DNA from 2 places in the Peribacillus sp. NPDC094092 genome. Region 1 is predicted to be linked to the other one. Evidence: a T-box and tRNA genes for the amino acid it is inferred to sense, from the RefSeq annotation. Region 1 holds a T-box; the other holds one or more tRNA genes.
The links. The T-box of region 1 lies ahead of glyQ (glycine--tRNA ligase subunit alpha). A T-box ahead of a tRNA ligase gene usually reads a tRNA of that ligase, here a tRNA-Gly.

Region 1 (6,185 bases):
ATTACAAATCAGGTTTCATTTCGATTATTGGACGACCTAATGTTGGAAAGAGTACATTTCTGAATCGGGTCATCGGACAAAAGATCGCCATTATGAGCGATAAGCCGCAAACTACAAGAAATAAGGTCCAGGGTGTACTTACGCAGAACGATTCACAAATGATTTTCATCGATACACCCGGCATCCATAAACCAAAGCATAAGCTTGGTGACTTCATGATGAAAGTGGCAACGAATACATTGAAGGAAGTCGATTTGATTCTCTTCATGATCAATGCGACTGAAGGATACGGACGCGGTGACGAGTTTATCATCGAAAAGCTTCAATCTGTAAAAACGCCCGTTTTCCTGGTCGTAAACAAAATCGATGCGATGCATCCGGATGATTTACTTCCGATCATTGAAAAATACCAGCAGCTTTACCCTTTTGCGGCGGTCGTTCCGATTTCTGCCCTTGAAGGAAATAATGTGGATACACTGCTGGAACAAATCAAGGAACATCTGCCAGAAGGTCCCCAGTTTTACCCAGCTGACCAAGTGACAGACCATCCGGAACGTTTTATCATTTCCGAATTGGTCCGCGAGAAGGTCCTGCACCTGACACGTGAAGAAATTCCGCATTCAGTGGCAGTTGTCATCGATTCAATTAAAAAAATGGACAACAGTGACACCATTAATGTCATGGCGACGATCGTTGTCGAACGTGATTCACAAAAAGGCATTGTCATCGGAAAGCAAGGGAAAATGCTTAAAGAAGTCGGCAGCCGTGCCAGAGTGGATATCGAAAACTTATTGGGCTCTAAAGTTTTCTTGGAACTGTGGGTGAAGGTACAGAAGGATTGGCGGAACAAAGCAAGCCAGCTTCGCGATTATGGCTTCAATGAGAGCGAGTATTAATTAACAAAATTTACGCGTCATGAAAGTTCGGAAAACGGTCAAGCTAACCATATGGTCGGATATTCATATTGCTAGTTAAAAATGAAAGGTGGGCTTTATATGTTGGATTTTACCTGGGAGTTATTTACTGAAACAGGTAATGTGGACACCTATTTGCTGTTTAAGGAGATAGAAGTCGAGAGACAGGAAAGACACTTGGTATTGAATGATGAGCTAGCAGAAATTGATTTTCCTGTTTCATAGGTTAGTCTTGGCGAGCATGGGTGGTGTCTTGGTATGCTCCAAAAATGTGAGGGCATTGTCATAAGGCGAACTGCATATGGAGAAAATAACAAAATCATTACTATATATACCCGTGAGCTAGGAAAAATTGGCGTTATGGCTAGAGGAGCCAGTAAACCTAACAGCAGGCTTTCTGCCGTCACACAGCTTTTTTGCTCCGGGTATTTTCTTGTAACTACATCAACCGGACTCGGTAGTCTTCAGCAAGGCGAAATGGTCGATTCGCTCCGTTTCATAAGGGAGGATCTTTTTGCCACTGCTTATGCTTCATATATTGTTGAATTGCTTGATAAAAGCGTCGAGGATAAGAAACCGAATCCATATTTGTATGAATTGCTTTCGCAAACCTTGCATTACATAAATGAGGAATATGACGCTGAGGTTTTGACATTCATTTTTGAAATGAAGATGCTGCCCGTCAATGGGATTAACCCAGTGCTGAATCAGTGTGCGGTATGTGGTGAAACGGAAGGGGAATTCTCCTTCTCGCTTCGGGAAGCGGGCTTTATCTGTCACCGCTGTCTGGGGAAAGACCCTTATCATTATAAAATTTCACCTGCAGCCGTTAAATTGCTTCGAATCTTTTATTATTTCGATTTATCAAGGCTCGGAAACATTTCCGTTAAGCCTGAAACGAAACAAGAACTGCGGAAGATCATCGATGCATATTATGAGGAATATTCCGGTCTGCATTTGAAATCAAAAAAGTTCCTGAAACAGATTGATACGATGAAAGATATGTTTTAGGATCTGAACTATTGACATTCCATGCTAGTTTGTATAAAATTCTAATCATTAAAATAAGAAGATTGCGTTGATGGAAAAGAGTATCTGTCATTCTCCATAAAAAGCGAACCCGGGACGGTGGAAGCCGGGATATGGATTTACAGGGAAGGGCGTTTCCGGAGCATGTAGCTTTTGAAAAGAGGCCGTTTTATAAACGGCAATTAGGGTGGAACCGCGGGTAAACTCTCGTCCCTATGCATTTCGCATAGGGACGGGAGTTTTTTGTTTGCCAAGATGTAATGGGTTCCGATCCTTAATTTTAATAAGAGCCGTTTTAAATAACCTGGAGGTGCACAATGAATATTCAAAATATGATTTTAACGTTACAAAAGCATTGGTCTGAACAAGGCTGCATATTGATGAATGCTTATGATGTAGAGAAAGGGGCAGGAACGATGAGCCCGTACACGTTCCTGAGAGCCATTGGACCGGAGCCATGGAGCGTTGCTTATGTTGAGCCTTCCCGCCGTCCAGCTGACGGCCGTTATGGCGAGAACCCTAATCGACTGTACCAGCATCACCAGTTCCAAGTGATCATGAAGCCGTCGCCTGACAATATCCAAGAGTTATATTTGGATTCATTGCGCGCATTAGGGATCAATCCGCTTGAGCATGATATTCGCTTTGTGGAGGATAACTGGGAAAATCCATCACTAGGATGTGCTGGTCTAGGTTGGGAAGTATGGCTTGATGGAATGGAAATCACTCAATTTACATATTTCCAACAAGTGGGCGGCCTTGAGTGTAAGCCGGTTTCCGTGGAAATTACATACGGGATCGAACGTCTAGCCTCTTACATTCAAGATAAGGAAAACGTATTTGACCTAGAATGGACAGATGGATTCACAGTTCGGGATATATTTGGTCAGCCGGAATACGAACATTCGAAATATACGTTCGAAACCTCCGACCTTGATATGCTGTTCCAGCTTTTCACGATGTATGAAAAGGAAGCGCATCGCCAAATGGAAGAAGGACTTGTACATCCTGCGTATGACTATGTTTTGAAATGTTCACATACATTTAACCTTTTGGATGCCAAAGGTGCCATCTCGGTGACGGAAAGAACGGGTTATATAGCCCGGTGCCGTAACTTAGCGCGTAAGGTTGCCAAAACCTTCTATGAAGAGCGGGAAAAATTAGGCTTCCCGATCCTGAAAGTGAAAGGGGAGAATACAAATGAGCAAGCGTGATTTGTTATTGGAAATTGGATTGGAAGAGCTGCCTGCCCGTTTTGTGACAGCATCAATGAAACAGCTGTCAGATAAAGTGCAGCAATGGCTAACGGAAAAAGCGATTGAATTCGGAACGGTTGAAGCCTTTTCCACACCAAGACGTTTAGCCGTATTGGTGAAAGATGTGGAAGAATCGCAAAAGGATATCGAAGAAGAAGCAAAAGGTCCGGCTAAGAAAATCGCTTTGGACAGTGAAGGCAACTGGTCTAAAGCCGCATTGGGATTCGTCAGGGGTCAAGGCATGACTTCAGAGGACATTTATTTTAAAGAACTCAAGGGTGTGGAATATGCCCATGTGAATAAATTCATTAAAGGACAGCAGACTGCCCAGCTTTTATCTGAGCTGCAGGAAATCATCAGCGGCATGACGTTCCCGAAAAATATGCGCTGGGCCAACCAGGAGCTCCGTTTCGTCCGTCCGATTAAATGGCTGATTGCCTTATTCGGCAATGAAATAGTTCCATTTAGCATTGCTGACGTTGAAACGGGCCGCGAAACAAAAGGACACCGTTTCTTGGGCCATAGCGCAATCATCGAGCAGCCGGAACGGTACGAAGATACGTTAAAAGAACAATTTGTAATGGCGGACCCAGATAAACGCCGACAACTTATATTGGATCAGATTAAAGAGCTTGAGCAGGAGAAAGGCTGGATCATCCCGGTCGATGAAGATCTGCTTGAGGAAGTCAATAATTTGGTAGAGTATCCAACGGTGTTATTTGGACATTTTGAAGAAGAATTCCTGGAGCTTCCTGCTGAGGTACTCATCACATCAATGAAGGAACACCAACGTTATTTCCCTGTTAAAGATAAGGACGGGAAACTGCTCGCTTACTTTGTAACCGTGCGTAACGGCGATGACCGCCATTTGGATAAGGTATCTAAAGGTAATGAAAAAGTATTGCGTGCCCGCTTATCGGATGCAGCATTCTTCTATGAAGAAGATCAGAAAAAAGAGATTTCGGATGCTTTGAAAAAGCTTGATAGCATCGTTTATCATGAAGAAATTGGTACATTAGCCGAGAAAACGGCCCGGGTAACTGCCGTGACCGGTGCCCTTGCGGATGCTTTGAATTTAAAGGCGGAAAAAGAAATGGCGCTTCGTACAGCGGCAATTGCCAAGTTCGATTTGGTGAGTCATATGGTTTATGAATTCCCTGAATTGCAAGGGTATATGGGTGAAAAATATGCTCTCTTAAAAGGGGAAGCCAAAGAAGTGGCCGCGGCGATCAATGAACATTATATGCCAAGACATGCGGATGACATTGTACCGCCTTCAGTCATTGGTGCGGTTGTGAGTTTAGCTGAAAAAATTGATACGTTGTCTTCATTCTTCGCCATTGGTGTCATACCGACAGGTTCCCAGGATCCTTATGCATTAAGAAGGCAGGCGAGCGGGGTCGTCCAAATCCTTGCTGAGAAGAAATGGGATATTACTTTAGAGGAGCTTATTGTTTTAGGCCTTAAAGGACTGGAATCAAAAGGCATCTTAAAACGCGGTCTTGATGAAGTTAAAGCGGATATGTTCACATTCTTTAAAGCCCGTGTCAAACACCTGCTTCAAGAACAGCAAATCCGTTACGATTTGATTGATGCAGTTCTGTACAATGAAATCGGCTATATCCATTCTATCGTGGAACGTGCACATGTCTTGAATGCGAAAAAAGACGAAGCTGGCTTTAAAGAAAGCCTGGAAGCTTTAAGTCGGGTCATGAACATTGCCGTGAAATGTGACAATAAGGTGACTGTCGACCCTAGCGCCTTTGAAAATGATCAAGAAAATGCGTTATACGTAAAATATCAAAAAGTGGCAATGCGTTATATGGAATCCAAAGATGAGAATGAGCGCTTTGAACAGCTTGTTTCGCTTCAAACGGAAATAGAGCCATATTTCGAGAATACGATGGTCATGGCAGAGGATGAAGCAATCCGCAATAACCGTTTATCCTTAATGAAGGAAATCAGTGATTTGGTTGCAGGTTTTGCGGCCATGAATAAGATTATCCTTACATGATCGGAAGGAATGTGGAAATCGGAAACCCTTTAAATAAGGGCTTCCGATTTCTTCAAAAGATAAATGGTCAATAAGTGGGACAAAAATGCCCTAATTAAATAATTTAGTATATAATTATTAAATGAATAACTTTTGTTACTTTACTCTGCGAAAGCAGTGGGGTGGTGATTATGATCCAATTGAATAAGCGTCAGGAACAAATTTTACAAATCGTAAAAGAAAACGGACCGATTACTGGAGAACATATTGCGGATAGATTGAACCTTACCAGGGCGACACTTCGTCCAGATTTAGCCATTTTAACGATGGCAGGTTTTCTTGATGCCAGGCCAAGGGTGGGATATTTCTATACAGGCAGGTCAGGGACACAGCTTTTGACAGATAGCCTCAACCATCTTTATGTACGAGACTACCAATCAATACCTGTCGTTGTTGACGAGGGCATTTCCGTATATGATGCAATAGTCATGATGTTTTTAGAAGATGTCGGAACAATGTTCGTCGTCGATAAGCATGCATTGCTTGTTGGTGTCTTATCAAGGAAAGACTTGCTGCGTGCGAGTATTGGGAAACAAGAGCTTAACTCCATTCCGGTCAATATCATCATGACTAGGATGCCCAATATTACAATGTGTTCAAAAGAAGACCTTTTGATTGATGTGGCCAAAAAATTGATTGATAAACAAATCGACTCATTACCGGTCGTCAAAGACACGGAAAAAGGCTATGAAGTAATTGGAAGGATTACAAAAACCAATATTACGAAAGCATTCGTAGCTTTGGCTGATGAAGGCTATTAGGGGGCTTGCAAAAGGAATGACGGAGAATATGAACGGTTCTATTATATATGTTGTATCGGATTCAGTAGGGGAAACAGCGGAATTGGTAACAAAAGCCGCTGCAAGCCAGTTCTCGGGATCTGCTTTTTCCATAAAGAGAATTCCGTATATTGAAGATGAACAAAACGTGGAT
Region 2 (6,185 bases), on a different contig from region 1:
TCACTCCGTTCCAGGTCATCGGAAGTATAAAATTCCACTCTTTCTTGTAAAAGGCGTTGCAATTGTTCCCTCAAGTTCATGCCCTCCTTCTTACCATCTATGCTAATGTGTATGTATGAGGGCATGGACAAAAACACAACTTCATCTAATGCGGGAATTTCAACCCTTTAAAAATAAAAGGAAATCCATTAAAATGGTAACCTTTAAGACACCGGCATATCTTAAGCCAAAAAAGCCGCCCCGTTAATATTTGCGGGGCGACTGCATTTTAAAAATCATTTTGCTTCCAAGGTAAACTGCAGTCCTTTTTCAATTTCCGCCAGTACCTCTTCATCCTTTTCCTTCATTCGTGCTTCTTCCAGAATGGAAACGGCCTTCTCCCGTCCAATTTTCCCAACTGCCCATGCCGCCGTTCCCCGGATTACGGGCCGTGGATCATCCTTCATGACCTGTATCAATTGGGGCAATGCCGTTTCATCTTTGAAGTGGGCCAATGCTAAAATGGCATTTCGTTGGATGGGTTTTTTACCACGCCAAGAGCCAGATACATGGCCGTAAGTCTCTTTAAATTCCCGATTTGAAATCGTAAGCAGTGGTTTCAAGAGTGGTTTCGCCAGCTCGGGGTCGGGTTCCATCTCTTCATGGAAATGAAAATCCATTCCTTTGTTTTTCGGACAAACTGTCTGGCATGTATCGCACCCATACAAACGATTGCCTATTTTCGTCCTGAACTCATCCGGAAGGAAACCTTTTGTCTGCGTTAAGAACGCAATGCAACGCTTGGAATTTAGCTGCCCGCCCTGAACGAGCGCACCAGTCGGGCAAACATCGACACATTTATTGCATGTACCGCATTGATCTTCCATCGGTTGATCAGGTTCAAATGGCAGGTTGGTAATCATGTCTCCCAAATATACATATGACCCGAATTCCGGAGTGATGATCATACTGTTTTTTCCACTCCAGCCAATCCCCGCACGCTCAGCCACTGCCCTATCTGATAATTCACCCGTATCAACCATGGACTTCGTCAATGCCCCTGGCACTTTATCTTTAATGAAATTCTCAAGTAACTGCAATCTATTTCGAAGGACGGTATGATAATCGGTTCCCCAAGAAGCCCTGCAAAAAGTCCCGCGTCGCTCACTTTTTGTACTTTGCGGAGCATCTTTCAATTTCGAAGGATAGGCAAGCGCAATCGAAATGATGGATTGCGGTTTATCGAATATCAATTCAGGCCTTACCCTTTTCTCTATATTTGCTTCTTCAAACCCTGACTGATAATCCAGCTCCTGTTGACGTATCAGCCGACCTTTCAATTCCGTAAAAGCCGTGGCTGAAGTAAAGCCGATCTTATCAATGCCGATTTCCTTACTATATAAAATCACTTCTTGCTTGAATGAGTTAATATCCATATCAATCACCTACTTCATTCAGTATTCCCATTGAAGCCTTAATCCATTTCAAACCATTGCTATCTATGATAAACTAATTGCAATCATTTTTGGAGGTGAAACGGTTGGAAATTACCGTATCAGCTAATCTTAGCAGTAAAATCCCTGAATTCAAAGTTGGGATCATTACATATGAAAACATCGAAGTAGGTCCCTCCCCGCAAATGGTGAAAGGAAGACTTCAACTATTTCAGGAAGCTCTTTTCTTCGACCTTGAAGAAAAGGAATTGACCGACTTTTCCGGCATTAAAGCGTGGCGGGAGATTTTCAAGGCCACAGGAACAAACCCTTCACGGTATCGTCCCTCCGTGGAAGCCCTTTACCGCCGCATAAAAAAACAGAATTACTTGACACCCATCCACTCAGCCATCGATTTGAATAACTTCTTCTCGCTGTTATATGAAGTTCCGATCGGCATTTATGATGCGGAAAAGTTAGCAGGAGACATCGCGATAAAGATTGGCGAAGGGCAAGATGGTTATGACGGTTTGAACGGCCGCTTTAATTCCATGGAAAATATGATTACATCAGCCGATCATGATGGCGCATTCGGAAGTCCTTACGTTGATTCAGAACGCACGAAAGTCACCGAAGGAACGAAAAAAGCCATCCAAATCATATATCTACAACCCAATACTCCAATCACCGAAGCAGATCAGCTAACGAAATCCTTGATGGACATGTTCCTTGAAATACACGGTGGCGAAGGGACATACTCGATTGTAGAAGGATAATTAAAATGGAACGGAAATAAGCCCTTTCCACAATCGGAAGGGGTCTTTTCATGATTTTCCCTAACTTAAATGGATAATTAATAACACCAGTGGGCGAATATCCTTTTATTCAACCTTTCGGCCATACCTAATTGCACAACTTATTCAGTTTGAACAATAAAAGCACAAACTTATTCAAACTGATACTGCTAACGCAGTCAATCTCTTTGAACAAGTTTGTGCTGCATCGGAATACCCCCTCTTCCTGATGAAGGATCATCAATAAATGGAAAACCCAGTTTTCGTTACGGTATTACCGCTTCCATAGTTAAATTGGACAATAAAAAAATCCCACTGTAAACAGTAGAATTCTTGTAAAAATATTTAAACGCAAAGCTTCGTTCTCCAGGTAACGAAACCCTACGTTATGAGTATGTATTGGAGCGGGTGAAGGGAATCGAACCCTCATCATCAGCTTGGAAGGCTGAGGTTTTACCACTAAACTACACCCGCATATTCTTGTAGAAGTTTGTCGAATCACCTAACAAAATTAATTATATAGTTTAATGTGAAAAAATGCAATAGTTCTTTTAAAAAAAATTAATAATTCATGTATTGTAACGTCAATATATTCATTCATTCTAGTAAAGATGTTTAAAAGTCCCCTGATTCAGAGAACTTTTTCATCCTATATGATGATTTAAGACCAAATGACTTCCATTAACCTCGGATAAACCTGCTGTGCCGTTTCAAGCAGCATGATCAACTTCCTGAACTCCAGATCCGGTACGATCTCCCCTTCAATGGAGTATGAATACCGAATGGAAATGGTCCCATTTTCTTCATACAGCTTGGAATACCTAAAATTAGCATTATATTCATTCAACAGTGTATGTACATCCTGTTTCTTTTCAGGATTCTTCAACTCGGCGACATTAAAGCAAAATAAGTCCGCCACATTTTCGTCTTGATTGAAAGCAAATACTAAAAGGACCTTCCACCCGTCCTTTAACTTTTGCTCAGCTCTAAAAAAGGTGGTGCTGTCTTCTTTCAACTCATTCATATAGATTTTCTCACTAGTTAAAAAATCACGAAATTTAGCAATGTTTGACATGGTTCATCACCTTTCTGTTTGTAAGTACATTTTATAATGAAAACCGGCATTTTTACAGACTTTTCTATAATTCTGCCAATTTCATCCTATTAACAGTGGCGAAGAATCATTCATAAATGGAATGGGAGTCAAACATGAAAACTCCCTTATTGGAATCAATAGATTAATTAGCCAGTTGCTTCCCCGCAAACCGAAGCGCTTCTTGAAGGTCCAACATTTCCTGGCGGATTTTTGAATATCCTTTAATTTCAGGCACTTCTTTATTAGTATTTAATCTACCTTTATCTGCCGCTATCGCCATGGTTTCGAAAACATACAGCATTTGTGCGAGATCTCTCTCAGATAGTACTGGCCGTTTAGAGGATTTCAAGCTGGCATTTAGATAATAGCCCAACTGTTCTATCGAAAATATAACGGGCCAAAGAGATTCCAGTCTAGACTTGTTTTTGAATATCTCACCAAGGGATGCATTGTAGACCGTTAATAGATTCACCATATTTGTTTGCATTTTGTTCCTTTCGCTGCTTTCATCTATTGCCAGGTCATTATCCTTTTCAGAGAACGCCATCAATAATAACTGCCCTTGGCTTCGAATCGTTTTGGCCATCAAATGATTGAGAAGACTGGATGCAGAACGGCCGCCAAGTAACAGCGCCCCAATAAGCCCTATCAAGCTTCCAACTACGATATCGGTTATCCTTACGGTCGCAAAAAAACTGAAATCATAGCTTTGGGATGAATATTCCGCCATGATCAATGCTGAAGGGGTAAAAAACATCGCTGCCAATCCATAATTCCGAACGATGAAAAGCTCTGTAATGAATGTCAACAGTAAAATGATCAAAATGATCGTAAACTCGTTATGAACGGCAGCTAGGATCAAACTTGCTATCAGGAGTCCGATGATCGTCCCGAAAGTCCTTTGGACCGCCCGATGGAATGTGGCGATTATGGAAGAACCCGACATAACGGCCGCACAGGATAAGGGAATCCAGTACGAACGGTTAAAATCGGCGGAATAGGCAATGATGGCGGCAATGGTAAGGATTGTTCCATATCGAACGGATGAGAGAAAGACAATTGAATTCTTATCGAACGCCCCAAGAAAAATGGTTTTTATAGAAGGTTTTGAGATGGTTGCTGCTTGATCGATTTTCTGGACAGGTTCATTCAAGATGGCATCTGCATTATAAATCCTCATGAATAAATCTTCCACATCTTCAGTCATTTGGTCAGGTTGAAGGATCTTGCTTTTATTCTTTGTTCTAGATGCAATGGAACCGGCCAGAGCTCGAACGGATTGACCTAATTCCGGCGGAAGTACGATATTTTTGTTCAAGGAAATTTCCAGAGCCTCCAAGAATATGGCATTCGCATGTTCATTCAATAGGAACAACCGCTTTAACTCATCTGAACTTCGCCTGTTTGAAACCCCGGCTAACAGTGTATCCTCAGCGTGTTTCATAGCCAATACCGTTCCCTGTCTTGCTTTATTGAATGTCTCGGTACCCATGGAATCAAAGAATGCCCCCAATTCCATGTACACCTTTTCCACCGCAAGCGATTCCGGTCCATGCGGGTTGAAAAACCAGCCTAACATGCAGATTATCCAAGATAGTGACCCACCCATTAAAACGAGGCCCCCACGCAACGGGGCCAGACTTTGATCAACGGGCATACCTGTCGCAAGTGCAAAACTCAAGACGAAGAATACCGCTGAAGGACCGGTAATCTTTAATGCACCAAATATAAAAAAAACACTTGCCCCGATGATTCCCATCATTATGGCTGTTCCCAATTGGTATGGTGCCAAAATCGTCCCTAAAACAACAGATAAAGCAAGACCCACCATCACAAAGAAAATCTTTTTAGCTCTTTGTTGATATGGTTGGTTAAAAACGTATAAATACGTGAAACCTCCTATTCCTGAAAGTAAACCGTACGCTAAATTCCCGAATAATAAGCCAATGAAAACAGGTAAGGCAGCAGCTATGCCTGCACTTAGTGCTTTCATCCAGGGAAATGGATTCTTCTTTATTTCAAAAGCCTGTTTAAGTGTCGTATGTATCGCATCTGTTTTCAGAGATTCGGAAGGGTGCTTACTTTCATTCATTTGCTATTTTTCCTTTCATTAATGATTCTATTGACTCTGCAGTGAATGAGGAGACTTCTATAATTAATATCCTTCAGATGGATCAAAAGATACCACAAAAGGTAATGAAGGATTGTATATTAACCTGAAAGGAAAACGGCCTTTCCCCGATTGAATTCGAAAAAAGGCCGCTTTTATTATAAGCTGCTCAAAAATCACAATAAAGGACCTTCTCAGCTTCATTACCATAAATCTTATATTTGAGCGAATTCAGGTTCCGCAACTTTTACAAGCTGTTTACCGAGGTTCGTTCCTTTAAACAAACCTAAAAATGCATCAGGTGTGTTTTCGAACCCTTCAATAATCGTTTCTTCATACTTCAGCTTTCCTTCTTGAAGCCACTTACCTAAATCCGTAGCCCCTTCTTGAAATCTAGCGGCATAATTTCCAACTGTGAAACCTTTCATAAGTGCACTGGTTTTGATCATCGCCGATTGCAGACGCGGTCCTAGATCTTTCCCTTCTGCATTATACGAGGAAATCGCTCCGCATAATGGAATTCGGGCATTCGCATTCAAAAGTGTGAAAACAGCATCGGACACCTCTCCGCCCACATTATCGAAATAAACATCGACTCCACCGGGAACTGCATTAGCTAAATCGATTTTGAAACTATCTCTTTTATAATTTACGGCTCCATCAAATCCGAGCTCTTTCGTTAAGTACTCAAGTTTTTCATCTGAACCAGCTATGCCAACAACCTTCGCACCTTTAATCTTAGCAATTTGTCCGACTACTGAACCTACTGCTCC

Region 2: it has a tRNA-Gly gene. The T-box ahead of glyQ (glycine--tRNA ligase subunit alpha) is inferred to sense a tRNA for this amino acid. The anticodon was not compared.

The regions. Positions count from the first base shown of each region.
Region 1 covers NZ_JBNNUC010000002.1:974,876-981,060, forward strand. The annotation lists gene era (GTPase Era) at 1-896, shown strand, start outside; gene ACQKNS_RS13710 (YqzL family protein) at 996-1,139, shown strand; gene recO (DNA repair protein RecO) at 1,173-1,925, shown strand; T-box leader at 1,984-2,161, shown strand; gene glyQ (glycine--tRNA ligase subunit alpha) at 2,261-3,157, shown strand; gene glyS (glycine--tRNA ligase subunit beta) at 3,144-5,213, shown strand; gene ACQKNS_RS13730 (helix-turn-helix transcriptional regulator) at 5,384-6,013, shown strand; gene ACQKNS_RS13735 (pyruvate, water dikinase regulatory protein) at 6,030-6,185, shown strand, end outside.
Region 2 covers NZ_JBNNUC010000001.1:1,763,918-1,770,102, forward strand. The annotation lists gene ACQKNS_RS08415 (amidase domain-containing protein) at 1-74, opposite strand, end outside; gene queG (tRNA epoxyqueuosine(34) reductase QueG) at 276-1,415, opposite strand; gene ACQKNS_RS08425 (B3/B4 domain-containing protein) at 1,520-2,188, shown strand; tRNA gene ACQKNS_RS08430 (tRNA-Gly) at 2,607-2,680, opposite strand; gene ACQKNS_RS08435 (YbjN domain-containing protein) at 2,868-3,281, opposite strand; gene ACQKNS_RS08440 (FUSC family protein) at 3,445-5,394, opposite strand; gene ACQKNS_RS08445 (NADP-dependent oxidoreductase) at 5,628-6,185, opposite strand, start outside.